2 linked regions of the Bosea sp. 685 genome follow. The protein of the gene in region 1 interacts with the protein of each later gene in a pairwise test. Links are inferred from orthologs where the notes say so. Each region holds a gene or a part of one and is shown on either strand. Other genes may lie near its edges. The genes, in order: gyrB and gyrA.

Region 1 (3,082 bases):
CGGGCTCGATGAGGGCACGGCCGGGCTGTTCGAGCATCTCAGGCAGCTGCGCCTGTCGATCGCCCGCGAGGAGGGCGTCGCGGCCTACATCATCTTCACCGACCGCACCCTGATCGCGATGGCGCGCGAGCGGCCGCTGGGGCTGGAGGCGATGCGCGCGATCGAAGGCGTCGGCGAGCGGAAGCTCGCGCAATATGGCGAGGCCTTCCTGGAGGCGATCGCGGGGTTTGCGGGCTGATTCAGCCTAGAGGCTGTAAGACTCGCGCACGCACGCGTACACGCGTGAAAAAGCCGTCATTACCCCCTATATTCAGCCATACGAATCAAGACGATCGCGGATGCCCGCGCCTCCGCCGAAGGACCACGACATGAGCGATGCTGCCCGCGACCTTGAAGATGCCGCCTATGGCGCTGATTCTATCAAGGTTCTCAAAGGCTTGGATGCGGTGCGCAAGCGCCCCGGCATGTATATCGGCGACACCGATGACGGCTCGGGCCTGCATCACATGGTCTATGAGGTGGTCGACAACGCGATCGACGAGGCGCTGGCCGGCCATGCCGACCTCGTCACCGTCACGCTGAACGCCGAGGGCTCGGTCACCGTCACGGATAATGGCCGCGGTATTCCGACCAATATCCACAGCGAGGAAGGCATCTCGGCGGCCGAGGTCATCATGACCCAGCTCCATGCCGGCGGTAAGTTCGACCAGAACTCCTACAAGGTCTCGGGCGGCCTGCACGGCGTCGGCGTCTCCGTGGTGAACGCGCTCTCGGTCTCGCTGAAGCTGCGCATCTGGCGCGGTGGCCAGGAGCATTTCATGGAGTTCCGCCATGGCGATGCGGTGGCGCCGCTCGCGGTCGTGGGGCCGGCCGGCGACAAGCGCGGCACGGAGGTGACCTTCACCCCGTCCCAAGAAACCTTCACCATGATCGAGTTCGACTACAAGACGCTCGAACACCGCCTGCGTGAGCTCGCCTTCCTGAATTCGGGCGTCCGCATCGTCCTGACCGATGCCCGCCATTCCGAGGTGGTGCGCGAGGAGTTGATGTATGAGGGCGGCGTCGAGGCCTTCGTACGCTATCTCGACCGCGCCAAGACGGCGATCATCACCAAGCCGGTGATGCTCTCGGCCGAGAAGGACGGTATCACCGTCGATGTCGCGCTGTGGTGGAACGACAGCTACCACGAGAACGTGCTCTGCTTCACCAACAACATCCCGCAGCGCGACGGTGGCACCCATCTCGCCGGCTTCCGTGCCGCGCTGACGCGCCAGATCACCGGCTATGCCGAGACCTCGGGCATTCTGAAGAAGGAAAAAGTCGCGCTCACCGGCGATGATTGCCGCGAGGGCCTGACCGCGATCGTTTCGGTCAAGGTGCCCGACCCGAAATTCTCCTCGCAGACCAAGGACAAGCTGGTATCCTCGGAGGTGCGCCCCGTCGTCGAGAACGTCGTCAACCAGGCGCTCTCGACCTGGCTCGAAGAGCACCCGCCCGAGGCCAGGCTGATCGTCGGCAAGGTCGCTGAAGCCGCTGCCGCGCGCGAGGCCGCCCGCAAGGCGCGCGACCTCACCCGCCGCAAGGGCGCGCTCGACATCGCCTCGCTCCCCGGCAAGCTCGCCGACTGTCAGGAACGCGATCCAGCCAAGTCCGAGCTCTTCATCGTCGAGGGAGACTCGGCCGGTGGCTCCGCCAAGCAAGGCCGCGCCCGCGAATACCAGGCCGTGCTGCCCTTGCGCGGCAAGATCCTCAATGTCGAGCGGGCGCGCGTCGACAAGATGCTCTCATCCGAGCAGGTCGGCACGCTGATCATTGCGCTCGGTGCCGGCATCCGCGAAGAGTTCAACGTCGAGAAGCTGCGCTACCACAAGATCATCATCATGACCGACGCGGACGTGGACGGCTCCCACATTCGCACCCTGCTCTTGACCTTCTTCTACCGGCAGATGCCGGAGGTGATCGAGCGCGGGCATCTCTTCATCGCCCAGCCGCCGCTCTACAAGGCGGCGCGCGGCAAATCGCAGACTTATCTCAAGGACGAGCGCGCGCTCGAGGATTACCTCGTCGAAACCGCGCTCGACGGCGCGGTCTTCAAGACGAGCGACAACGCCGAGCGGGCAGGCTCCGATCTGCGCGTCCTGATCGAGGAGGCGCGCGGCATCCGCTTCACGCTTGGGCAATTGCATTCGCGCTATGACCGCCGCGTCGTCGAGCAGATGGCGATCGCCGGGGCGCTTCATCCCTTCTCCGAAGACAGCGAAGCGCAGGCCAACGAGAAGGCGGCCGCCGTCGCGGCGCGTCTCGATGCGATCTCCGACGATCTTGAGCGCGGCTGGGAGGGCAAGGTCGCCGATGGCGGCTTCCTGTTCTCGCGCATGGTGCGCGGCGTGAAGCAGGTCGCTGCGATCGATGCCGGCCTGCTCGCCAGCGCGGAGGCACGTAAGCTCGATGCGTCGAGCGCCTCGCTGCAGGAGGCCTATGCCAAGCCCGGCCTGCTCAGCCGCAAGGGCGACGACCATGCCGTCAACGGCCCGACGGACCTGTTCGATGCCGTGACCGCCATCGGCAAGAAGGGCGTCTCGCTGCAGCGCTACAAAGGCCTCGGCGAGATGAACCCGGAACAGCTCTGGGAAACCACGCTCGACCGCGAAGCCCGCTCGCTGCTGCGCGTCAAGAACGACCAGAACGACGAGGCCGACGACCTCTTCGTCAAGCTGATGGGCGATGTCGTGGAGCCGCGCCGCGAATTCATCCAGAGCAACGCCCTCAACGCGACCGTCGATACCTGAGCTGGGCTGCCAGGGGCCGGTCCGAAAAACCAACTCCTGCGAATCGTCAATCAAGACAATTGGGCAGCCGAGGCGGCGCGACCCATAATCTGGGTGAGTGAGAGGGCAGGCGCACACCGACCACGTCAAACATCATCCGGCTCTCATCAAGGAGTTAGAGCAGGATCAATGCGAAAAACCGGTGCCCAATTTTTCGCATCCTGCTCTCGCTCTTAGATGAAGAGACGGTCGATCGAGCTGTCCGGAAACGGACCCAGCTAAAAGGACCTTCCCGTTCCTGATCGATATGTTTG
Region 2 (12,266 bases), 3.9 Mb from region 1 along the record:
CTTCGGTATCCTCGTCTTCCCGAACGTGCAGCAGCTCGATCTCACCGGCCCCTACGAGGTCTTTGCATCGGCGTGCGATACGGAGGTCCATCTCGTCTGGAAGGATCGCGAGCCGCTGCTGGCATCGACCCGCCTGTCGCTGACGCCGACCGCGACCTTCGCCGACTGCCCGGCGCTCGATGTCCTGTGCATACCCGGCGGAGGCGGCATCAATGCGCTGCTGCGCGACGACACCGTGCTCGGCTTCGTGCGCGAGCAGGCTGCGAAGGCGCGCTATGTCACCTCGGTCTGCACCGGCTCCCTGGTGCTCGGCGCGGCCGGGCTGCTGCAGGGCAAGCGCGCCACCACCCACTGGAACGCCCATGATTTCCTCGGCCGCTTCGGCGCCATTCCGGTCGACGAGCGCATCGTGCAGGACGGCAACCTGATCACCGCGGGCGGCGTCACCTCGGGCATCGACTTCGGGCTGGCTGTAATCGCGGAGCTGATGGGGCAGGCCGAGGCCGAGATCGTCCAGCTCTCGCTGGAATATGCGCCGCAGCCGCCCTTCCACTCCGGCACGCCGAAGGAGGCTTCGCCGGCGGTGCTGGCGGAAACGAGGCGCCGCCTGGCCGGATCGCGGGCGGCACGCGAGGAGATCCTGCTGAACTTGTGACGGCTTCGCTCGCCCAGGCCTTCATCCAAGGCACGCGCGGCCATCTCGACGGCGTCATCTCGATGAAGCAGGCGGAGGGTGCGATCCGGGCGTTTCTGGAGAAATAGGCTCGTCCTTTTTCGACCGATCGCACCGTCATTTCGGGCAATAGGTGAGGACGTTATCCCCCGTTTCTGGAAGGCTGCGCCGCTTTCTCCCTTCTCCCCATCAAGGGCGGCTGTTGCCGACTTTGACACTTAGGTTGCCCATCTCGGGCAAGCCCGAGATGGGTGGGAGAAGGTGGCTCGGCGCAGCCGAGACGGATGAGGGGGCGCCGTGAGCTCTCCGCCTGGCTGAACACGACGCTAACCGGACAGGGCAAGGCGCCCCCTTCTCCGGCGCTGCGCGCCACCTTCTCCCGCCAGGGGAGAAGGGAAGAAGGCGCCGCTTTCTGAGCCATGCGGGAAAGGGGTTCCCCCACCCGGCCAGAGCCGCAGGCAGTATCGCAAACAGCTTTATCGGCCCGCGCGCCTGTCTTGCTCCCGCTCCCGGCGCCAGGCGATCAGGGAAATGAATAGCGGCCCTGCGGTTACGGCGATGATGGCCCCGCCTGCCATCCATCCCAGCGCGCCGCCGCCGATCAATTCGTCGACGACAAACGCCGCGGCGAAGACTCCAACGAGCGCAAGCAAAACCTTGGCAATCCAACCGCCTCTGGTCATCGAGAGCTCCGTCCAGTTTCCGTTCAACATGAAAATCATACGTCGTCAGCCCCGGAAAGGCTCCTTCTGAGCCGACCGACGGCGCCCGATAGATGGGCGCGATTTAGCCGATCTCCGCAATGGACTGGCAAGCGGACTTTAACGCCGCGTCCTCTTCAGCCGCCTTAAGGCGGGCTTAAGATTGTGGCTCTTACGAGAAGAGCCGCGACCAAAGCATAGCCATGCTTTGGATTTAATAAACTGAGGCTAGATCCGGTCAATCTGTCGATCGGTATCTTGTCGATGCAATGCGAAGGCAAGTTATGAATAGTCAGCATATCCAGGGTATGGTGCAAAATCTGAAAGAGGGACGCCTATCGCGACGCTCCTTCATCCAGAAGATGGCGGCATTTGGCATTGGCGCCCCGATCGCGAGCCAGATTCTCGCCTGGAACAACGTTGCGATGGCCAACGCCACGCTCGAATACAAGCCGACCAAGGCCGGCGGCGGCGGGCCGCTGAAGCTCCTGCTCTGGCAGGCCCCGACCCTGCTGAATCCGCATTTTGCCTCGGGCACCAAGGACCAGATCGCCTCGCGCATCTTCTATGAGCCGCTGGCCGGCTGGGACAAGGAAGGCAACCTGATCCCGCAGCTTGCCGCCGCGATTCCGAGCAAGGAGAATGGCGGCCTTTCGGAAGACGGCACGAGCGTCACCTGGAAGCTGAAGCCTGGCGTGAAGTGGCATGACGGCAAGCCGCTCACTGCCGACGACGTCGTCTTCACCTGGGAATACGCCGCCGACCCGGCGACCGCTGCCTACACCACCGGCGCCTACAAGGACATCAAGGTCGAGAAGGTCGACGATCTCACCGTCAAGGTGATCTTCAGCAAGCCGACGCCGTTCTGGGCCGACCCCTTCGTCGGCGTCGCCGGCATGATCATCCCGAAGCATCATTTCGCCGATTACAAGGGCACCAAATCGCGCGAAGCCCCGGCCAATCTCAAGCCCGTCGGCACCGGCCCTTACAAGTTCGCCGACTTCAAGCCCGGCGACATTCTCACCGGCACGCGCAACGAGGATTATCACGTCAAGAACCAGCCGCATTTCGACACGCTCGAGGTGAAGGGCGGCGGTGACGCGGTCTCGGCGGCACGCGCGGTGCTGCAGACCGGCGAGTACGACTATGCCTGGGATACGCTGGTCGAGGACGAGGTCCTCAAGCGCCTGGAGACCGGCGGCCGCGGCAAGATCAGCGCGGCGCCCGCAGGCGATGTCGAGTTCATCACCCTCAACACGACAGACCCGTGGACCGAGGTCGATGGCGAGCGTTCCAGCGTCAAGACCAAGCACCCGACGCTGTCCGATCCGGCGGTGCGCCAGGCGATCAACCTGCTAATCGACCGCGACTCGATCCAGAAGTTCATCTATGGCCGCGGCGGCACCGCCACGGCGAGCTTCGTCAACGAGCCCAAGCAGTTCAAGTCAAGCAAGCTGAAATACGAGTTCAGCATCGAGAAGGCCAACAAGGTCCTCGACGAGGCCGGCTGGAAGAAGGGCGCCGACGGCGTCCGCGAGAAGGATGGCAAGAAGCTCAAATTCGTCTTCCAGACCTCGATCAACGCCCCGCGCCAGAAGGTCCAGGCCATCGTCAAGCAGGCCTGCCAGCGCGCCGGCATCGAGCTGGAGCTGAAGTCGGTCACCGCTTCGGTGTTCTTCTCGTCTGATGTCGCCAACCCCGACACCTACACCAAGCTCTATGTCGACATGGAGATGTACACCACGACACAGCCGCAGCCCGATCCGGAGCGCTTCCTCAACCAGTTCACCTCCTGGGAGATCGCCAACAAGGAGAACAAATGGCTGGGCCGCAACGTCTCGCGCTACTCCGATCCGGCAGCCGACGAGGCCTATAAGGCCGCCCAGAAGGAGCTCGATCCGGCCAAGCGTGCAGCGCTCTTGATCAAGGTCAACGAGATCTTCTGCGAGGCCAATGTCATCCTCCCGGTCCTTTCCAGAACCAAGGTCGTGGCGGCGGCGCAAAGCCTTTCGCACGACCATAGCGGCTGGGACGTCGACACCTGGAACCTTGCTGCCTGGTATCGCAGCTAAGCATCGGCAAGCCCCTCGCGGAGACACCGTCTGCGCGAGGGGCTGCTTCGCAATAAGAATGCCCGGCGGGTTTGACCCGCCGGGCTTTTCATATTTGGCCGGCGCCGGGACAGAGCGAACCGCCCTACCCCGCCGTGATCACCGCCTTCACGCCATCGATCACGAACTGCACCGCCAACGCCGCCAGGATCACCCCGAGCAGGCGCGTCAGCACGACATTGCCGGTGACGCCGAGCAGGCGCGCCATCGGCACCGCCAGCAGGAAGACGACGAGGCAGGACAGGATCACCAGGCCGCAGATCACGGCGAGCGAGGCCAGCATCAGCGGGTTGCCCTCGGCCCTGCCGGCCAGCAGCATCATCGCCGTCAGCGCGCCCGGCCCCGCCATCAGCGGGATCGCCAGCGGGAAGGCCGCGACATTGCGGATATGGTCCTGCGTGATCGCAATCTCGGCGGTCTGCGCCTTGCGCTCGTTGCGACGCTCGAACACCATCTCGAACGAAATCCAGAACAGCAGCAAACCGCCGGCGATGCGGAAGGCCGGCAGCGAGACGCCGAGCGCCTTCAGCACGACGTCTCCCGCCACGCCGAAGAAAGCCATGATGCCAAACGCGATGATGCAGGCGCGAACCGCGACCTGCCTGCGCTCGTCACCCGTCATGCCGCGCGTCAGCGACAGGAAGATCGGCGCGAGCCCCGGCGGATCGAGCGTGACCAGAAGCGTCACCAGCGCAGAGGTGAGGAAATCGAGGTTCATCGCGGGCAGTAAGCCATGCCGCAGAGGCGACCGCCAGCGCGAAGGTGGAACGGGTTGGACAGGGCTGCGCAAGGCCGCTTCCGCCGCCAATCAAGGCAGCATTGTGGAACGAGCGACGCCACCGCATCTCAGAGCCCCGCAACCATTTGATTTAAATGGCTTATTTTTCCCCTGAAAAGCCAATCGCCGCACTGGCTTCCCCGGCCGGAATCGGGTAGCCAGAGGCTTGAAAAATAGCAGGAATCGGGACCCAATCCCTTGAGCGACGACACAGACGACAAGCGCCCGGACGAGCCGCATTTCGGCGGCGACATCAAGCCGATTGCGATCACCGACGAGATGAAGAAGAGCTATCTCGATTACGCCATGAGCGTGATCGTGAGCCGCGCTCTGCCAGACGTCCGCGACGGTCTGAAGCCCGTGCACCGGCGCATTCTGTTCTCGATGCACGAGAACAAGAACACGCCCGACCGGTCCTACACCAAATGCGCCCGCATCGTCGGCGATACGATGGGTAAATACCATCCGCACGGCAATCTCGCGGTCTATGACGCACTGGTGCGCATGGCGCAGGACTTTTCGCTGCGCCTGCCCCTGATCGACGGCCAGGGCAATTTCGGCTCGATGGACGGCGATAGCGCGGCGGCCGATCGTTATACCGAGGCCAGGCTCGACAAGGCGGCGATGTCGCTGCTGGAGGACCTCGACCTCGATACGGTCGAGTTCCAGCCGAACTATGACGGCAAGGAGCTCGAGCCGAAGGTTCTGCCGGCACGCTTCCCCAATCTGCTCGTCAACGGCGCCGGCGGCATCGCCGTCGGCATGGCGACCAATATCCCGCCGCATAATCTTGGCGAGGTCATCGACGCCTGCGTCGCACTGATCGACAACCCCGAGATCTCGATCGACGAATTGATCGAGATCGTGCCCGGACCCGATTTCCCGACCGGCGCCTCGATCATGGGCCGCAGCGGCATCCACTCCGCCTATCACACCGGCCGCGGCTCGATCGTGATGCGCTCGAAGACGCATATCGAGGAACTGCGCAAGGAGCGCGAGGCGATTATCGTCACCGAGGTTCCCTATCAGGTGAACAAGGCCTCGATGGTCGAGAAGATCGCCGATCTGGTGCGTGAAAAGCGCATCGAGGGCATCTCCGACCTGCGCGACGAATCGAGCCGCGAGGGCGTGCGCGTCGTCATCGAGATCAAGCGCGACGCCGTCGCCGATGTCGTGCTGAACCAGCTCTACCGCTTCACCCCGCTGCAGACCTCGTTTGGCGCCAATATGGTGGCGCTGACCGGCGGCCGGCCGGAGGTTTTGAACCTCAAGGACTTCATCGCGGCCTTCGTCGAGTTCCGCGAGGAGGTCGTCTCGCGACGCACCCGCTATCTGCTCAACAAGGCTCGCGAACGCGCCCATGTGCTCTGCGGCCTCGCCACGGCGGTTGCCAATATCGACGAGGTCATCCGCCTGATCCGGACCGCGCCGACGCCCGCCGCCGCCCATGCCTCGTTGATGGAGCGCAACTGGCCGGCCGAGGACATCGCGCCATTGATCGCGCTGGTCGACGATCCGCGCCATCCGATGAACGCCGACGGCACCTACAAACTGTCGGACGCTCAGGCCAAGGCGATCCTCGAACTGCGCCTTGCCCGCCTGACGGCTCTGGGCCGCGACGAAATCGGCGAGGAGCTGTCGAAGCTCGCCACCGAGATCGCCGATTATCTCGACATCCTGCGTTCGCGCCTCCGCATCCAGACGATCATCAAGAACGAGCTTGTCGAGGTGAAGGCCGCTTTCGCCACGCCGCGCCGCACGGTGATCCAGGATTGGGGTTCCGACCTCGACGACGAGGATCTGATCGCGCGCGAGGACATGGTCGTCACCGTGTCTCACGCCGGCTACATCAAGCGCGTGCCGCTCTCGACCTATCGGGCGCAGAAGCGCGGCGGCAAGGGCCGCTCCGGCATGGCGACCCGCGACGAGGATTTCGTCGCGCGTCTGTTCGTCGCCAGCACGCACACACCGGTGCTGTTCTTCTCCTCGCATGGCCAGGTCTACAAGGAGAAGGTCTGGCGGCTGCCGCTGGCGGCGCCGAACGCGCGCGGCAAGGCGCTGGTCAACATGCTGCCGCTCGAACTGAACGAGCGCATCACCACGATCATGCCGCTGCCGGAGGAGGAGGAGAGCTGGGAGAAGCTCGACGTGATGTTCGCCACCGCCTCGGGCGGGGTCAGGCGCAACAAGCTGTCGGACTTCGTCAACGTCAACCGCGCCGGCAAGATCGCGATGAAGCTCGACGAGGGCGACGCCATCGTCGACGTGCAGATCTGCACCGAGGACAACGACGTGCTGCTGACCACGGCGCTGGGGCAATGCATCCGCTTCCCGGTGCCGGAGGTGCGCGTCTTCAAGGGCCGCGATTCCACCGGCGTGCGCGGCATCAACCTGGCCTCCAGCGACATCGTCATCTCGATGGCGATCCTGCGCCATGTCGAGGCCGACGGCGAGACGCGCCAGGCTTACCTCAAGCTGCGCCGTGCCATCGCCGGCGAGATCGGCGAGGACACCACGGCGAGCGACGGCGAAGAGGCAACCGGCAATGCCGAAATCAGCCAGGAGCGTTATGTCGAGCTCTCCGAGGCCGAGGAGGTCATTCTGACCATCTCGGTGAACGGCTATGGCAAGCGCACCTCGGCCTATGAGTACCGGATCACCGGGCGCGGCGGCAAAGGCATCGTCGCCATGGCCACCACCGAGCGCAACGGCAATCTGATCGCCTCCTTCCCGGTGGAGGAGAGCGACCAGATCATGCTGGTGACCGACGGCGGCCAGCTCATCCGCTGCCCGGTCGACCAGATCGGCGTCAAGGGCCGCTCGACGCAGGGCGTCACCATCTTCAACACCGCCGACGGCGAGAAGGTCGTCTCGGTCGAACGCGTCAGCGACGATGGCGGAGATGACGAGGGCGAAGGCGAGGCCGAGGCCGGCTCGGCACCGGAGGAGAACGGCGGGGAGTGATCCCCTCGCCGGAGGCGACGAAACAGAAAGGGGCTGCATCGCTGCAGCCCCTTTCTTCTTGGCTCTCTATTGGCCCTCGACACTACAGGTCATCCCGGATCTCGCAGAGCCTGCCATCGGGCCGGTTCAAAGCCGGCCCGATGGGGGCGCCCGGGATGACACGCGCTTCTCCAAGCAGGCGGAAATACCTCAGATCGTCTCCAGCAGCCCCTTGATCAGCGCCCGGCGCGGCGCGATCGAGGGGACCAGCCCATACTCGCTCAGCGTATGGGCGCCGCCGCCATCGATGCCGAGTCCGTCCAGCGTGGGAATGCCCAGCGCCGCGGTGAAATTGCCGTCCGAACCGCCGCCGGTCATCGGCACATCCTGCAGGTCGAAGCCGATCCCCGCCGCGATGCCGCGCGCCGTCTCGAACAGCCCGGCCACAGCGGTCGATTTCTCGTAAGGCGGCCGGTTCATCCCGCCCGTGACCTTGATCACGACATCGGGATCGCGCGGCGTCAGACCGATGATGCGGTTCTCCATCATCACGCCGTCGGCGAGGCTGGTGACGCGGCAATCGACCGAAAACCAGGCGTGCTGCGGAATCACATTGGCCGCGGTGCCGCCGCCGACCAGCGCAACCGAGGTCGTGATGCCGCGGGCATAATCGGTCATGCCCTCGATCGCTAGTATCTGATGCGCCGCCTCGCGGATGGCGCTGCGGCCATCGGCATGGCGCGTGCCGGAATGGGCGGGCCTACCTTCGAGCCTGACGTCGAAGCGGCCGACGCCCTTGCGCGCGGTGACAATCCGGCCGCCGTCGCGCGCCGGCTCCGTCACCAGAACGGCCGCCGATTTGCGCCCGATCTCCTCGATCACGCCGCGTGTCGTCGGCGAGCCGATCTCCTCATCGGGCGTGAACAGGAAGACCATCGGCCGCTTGGCCGAGCCCGCGACCGCGACCTCCTTGAAGGCCTGCAGCGCAAGCCAGGCTCCACCCTTCATATCGCAGGCGCCCGGCCCATAGAGCTTGTCGCCCTCGACGCGTACCGGCAGATCCTTGGCGCTCGTGCCGACCGGATGGACCGTGTCGAGATGCGACATCACCGCAACAGCAAGCTCGCCATTATTGGGACCGGCGCGCAGGATCAGGCTGTCGCCGAGTCCGTCGCGACCCGGCAGGCGCTCGACCGCGATCGGCAGCCCTTCGACCTCCTTGGCGACGAGGTCCATCATCCCGTTCACGCCGGGCGCATGATGGGTCGGGCTCTCCAGGGCAAGCCAGACGGACAGGGCGGAAACGGTGGGATCGATGCTGCTCATGTCGCGAGCTTCGCCAAGAAGCATGGCGCGAGCAAGGACGCACTGCGCCGAGGCCGCCTTGTCCACACCGCATGGCGAGCTGCGATTGCGGGTTGACACGGCCCACCGTCTCTACTTAACCATATGGTTAAGTAGAGACGGTGACCAACCCAGCCGCGACAGCCCCGATGGAGGACAACATGCCCAGCATCAAGAAGATCACGCCGTTCCTGTGGTTCGACAATCAGGCCGAGGAGGCGGTCGCCTTCTACCTTTCGATCTTCAAGAATGCGAAGCCCGGCCCGGTGATGCGCTGCGGCGATGCGGGTCCCGCCCCCAAGGGCAGCGTGCTCTGCGCATCCTTCGAGCTCGAAGGCCTGCAGATCACCGCCATGAATGGCGGGCCGCATTTCAAATTCACCGAAGCGATCTCGCTCCTGATCCATTGCGGCTCGCAGGAGGAGGTCGATTATTTCTGGGAGAAGCTCGGCGAAGGCGGCCAGACCAGCCAATGCGGCTGGCTCAAGGACAAATACGGCCTGTCCTGGCAGGTCACGCCCGACCGCCTCCTGGAACTCAACATGGATCCGGACCCCGCCAGGGCCGGCCGGGTCATGCAGGCGATGATGCAGATGACCAAGATCGACATCGCCGCGCTGGAGCGCGCCGCGGCGGGGTGAGCGATCTCCTTAGCTTGTAGAAACGCGCGTCAACCCGGGCGCAGCCCTCGGGTCCGATCTTCGATCGGCCCAAGGATAAACTCCGCGAAGACCCGGGATCCATGCCGGAACGGCTCAGGAATGGATCCCGGATCGGCGCCGCTTCGCGGCTTGTCCGGGATGACGGCGCGTTTTTTCGTTGTACCGCAATGTTCCCAGCTCGAGGCCTCTCCCCTCACACCCGCTTGACGTTCCAGAAGGTCGGGAAGCTCGCCAGCACGCCGGTCAGCGTCTTGCGATAGGCCGTCGGCTGGAAATACTGGCCGAGCGGCGCATAAGGCACGTCCTCGAAGACCTGTTTCTGGATATCGGCCGCAATCGCCTTCTGCGCGGCGAGGTCGGGCGCCTCGATCCAGGCATCGCGCAGCGCCTCGATCTTGGGCGCCACCGGCCAGCCCGGCCAGGCATTGGCGCCATTGCCGCGCAGCGAGAGATGGCCGACAGGGTCGAACATGTCGAGCCCGGCCCAGCCGGTGAAGAAGCAGTTCCAACCGCCCTGCGCCGGCGGCTCCTTCTTGGCGCGCCGCGCGACGACGGTGCCCCAATCCATCGCCTGATAATCGACATTCATGCCGATGCGCATCAGCATCTCGTTGGCGACCTCACATTCCGCCTTGAGGTTGGCGAGGTCGGTGACGCCGAGCAACACGACCTTCTCGCCATTATAGCCGGCCGCCGCCAGCGCCTGCTTGACTTTGCCGACATCGCGCGGGCCGTTGAGCACCTCCATGCCGGCATCGCTTGCCAACGGCGTTCCCGGCGGGAACACGCCGACGCCGGGGCGCCACAAGCTCTTATCGGGCCCGCCGACCGCCTCCATGAACTCGGACTGGTCGATCGCCAGCAGGATCGCCCGGCGGATCGCCGGATTGTCGAAGGGCGGATGCAGGTGGTTCATCCGCATGATCGCAACCGCGCCAGTCGTCTCCTTGATCACGACCTCGATCGCGGGATTCTTCGCCAGCATCGGCAGCAGATCGGGCAAGGGCTGCTCGACCCAGTCGATCTCGCCGCTCTGCAGCGCGGCCGCCGCCGTCGCAGGGTCGGGTAGCGTGTGCCATTCGACCCGGTCGAAATTCACGATCTTGGGCCCGGCGGTGCGGCCGGGCACGCCACCGCTGCGCGGAACATAGCCGGCGAATTTCTCATAGACGGCACGGCTGCCCGATTGGCGCTCCGCCGTAACGAAGCGGAACGGGCCGCTGCCGACGACCTCGGTGACCTGAGTGAAGGCGTCCGTGTTCGCCAGCCGCTCCGGCATGATCACCGGCATGAAGGCGGTCATCTTGGCGAGCGCATCAGGCAGGAGCGGGAACGGCTTCTTCAAGCGGAACTGCAGCGTCCTGTCGTCGACGGCCGTGAGCTCGTCGGTCAGGCCCAGCAGCGTCTGGCCGAAGGAATCGCGCTTGCCCCAGCGCTTCAGGCTCGCCACGCAGTCCCGCGCCAGCACGCGCGCGCCGTCATGGAACACCAAGCCGTCGCGCAGCTTGATCGTCCAGACCTTGCCGTCGGCATCGGCGACCGCGCCCTCGGCCATTTGCGGCTGGGCCTTGTAGGTCTCGTCCTGCCCAAACAGCGTGTCGTAGACCATGAAGGCGTGGTTGCGCGTCACCGTCGCCGTCGTCCAGATCGGATCGACCACGGCGAGATCGGCCTGCGGCACGAATTTCAGCACGCTGCGATCGGCCGCACGCCCGATATGCGGAGCGGGCAAGGCCAGCGCCGCGGCGCCAAGCTGGATGAACCTACGCCGTGTCGGCATGATCGACCTCCTCTCGCTGAACCGAAAGCGCAGCACAAGCGAGAGCCTATCCTGCAGCTGGAATCAGGCAAGCGGCATGCCAATGCGCGGCAACCCACCGGGGGAGACGATCAAAAAAAACGAGCGGACCGGACCTCGTCCGAACCGCCCGTTTTGAATGCTTGCCTAAGCAAAAAGCCGACTTCGCACGCCGCTCGGAGACTGGACCGGCCTAGAAGGGAAGAGACGAACGGAAAATCGCAAGGAAGGCGAAAAGGCATGTATCGGCAACGACATAAGCGCTCCCGCCGGCCGATCCAACGAGCGCAAAAGCGGCGCAGCGTCGATAAGCCCGAGAAACGGACCTCGTCTTGGACGCCGATCCCCGGGATTGGGGGGAAGCTCATGACTCGCCGATTTCTCCCCTGGGCCTGCTCTGCCGCCCCAAGCCTCAAAGCAGTGGCCGGCGGAAGACGCTTACAGAACTGCGGCCCATGGCTCTGAACTCGCCGTTAACCTTGATCGGTTAATTCGCCAGACCAGTAGTGGCTTCGCGCTGGCTGTATTTGCTGCGGCGCAAGGATGGCAAATCATGCGGCTCATCGTCGGCGCAATCATCGTCTTCGCCTGCGTCTTCGGCAGCTACGCGGCTATGGGTGGCCACCTCGAGGTCCTTTGGCAGCCATTCGAGTTTGTTATCATCCTCGGTGCTGCGATGGGCGCCTTCGTCATCGGCAACACCGGGCCGGTGCTCAAGGCCGTACCTGCCATGCTCGGCACGCTCGTGAAGGGCCCAAAATACAAGCAGGAATGCTATGTCGAACTGCTGGGGATGCAGTATTCCTTATACAAGCTTGTGAGGCAGAAGGGCATGCTCGCGGTCGAGCAGCACATTGAAAATCCGAGCGAATCGACGCTGTTCAACGCCTTCCCGACTTTTGCAGCGAACCATCACGCCGTCGAGTTCGTCTGCGACTACATGCGCATGTTGACGCAGGGCGCCAACAACGTCCACGAGATAGACGCTCTCATGGACGAGGAACTGGAGACGCACCACCAGGAGCAGGAGCGTATCGTTGCGGCCATGCAGTCGCTCGCCGACGGAACACCGGCGCTCGGCATCGTCGCCGCCGTGCTCGGCGTGATCAAGACGATGGGGGCGATCAAAGAGCCGCCGGAGGTGCTGGGACATCTGATCGGCGGCGCGCTCGTAGGCACCTTCTTCGGCGTCTTCGTCGCCTACGGCTTCTTCGGGCCCATGGCGCAGTCGCTTAGGAGCCTCTTCGAGGCGGAAT

What was found.
Region 2: the proteins of gyrB (region 1) and gyrA interact in binary tests that used the Escherichia coli proteins (3 or more experiments, as listed by UniProt). The link is inferred for Bosea sp. 685 from one-to-one orthologs.

Annotation. Positions count from the first base shown.
Region 1 is NZ_CP134779.1:6,088,410-6,091,491, reverse strand. What follows is about bases 1-3,078. They hold gyrB (DNA topoisomerase (ATP-hydrolyzing) subunit B), read left to right. Parts: upstream 1-368; coding sequence 369-2,789; downstream 2,790-3,078. Other genes in these bases: recQ (DNA helicase RecQ), read left to right, coding at 1-238. UniProt on the Escherichia coli protein: DNA gyrase negatively supercoils closed circular double-stranded DNA in an ATP-dependent manner to maintain chromosomes in an underwound state.
Region 2 is NZ_CP134779.1:2,207,804-2,220,069, reverse strand. The notes cover bases 4,155-7,427. They hold gyrA (DNA gyrase subunit A), read left to right. Parts: upstream 4,155-4,461; coding sequence 4,462-7,227; downstream 7,228-7,427. Other genes in these bases: RMR04_RS11885 (M20 family metallopeptidase), read right to left, coding at 7,417-7,427; RMR04_RS11895 (MarC family protein), read right to left, coding at 4,155-4,203. Also shown: RMR04_RS11910 (DJ-1/PfpI family protein), read left to right, coding at 1-655; RMR04_RS11905 (hypothetical protein), read right to left, coding at 1,150-1,395; RMR04_RS11900 (peptide ABC transporter substrate-binding protein), read left to right, coding at 1,659-3,446; more of RMR04_RS11895, read right to left, coding at 3,571-4,154; more of RMR04_RS11885, read right to left, coding at 7,428-8,532; RMR04_RS11880 (VOC family protein), read left to right, coding at 8,721-9,191; RMR04_RS11875 (ABC transporter substrate-binding protein), read right to left, coding at 9,406-10,992; flagellar motor stator protein MotA, read left to right, coding at 11,564-12,266. UniProt on the Escherichia coli protein: A type II topoisomerase that negatively supercoils closed circular double-stranded (ds) DNA in an ATP-dependent manner to maintain chromosomes in an underwound state.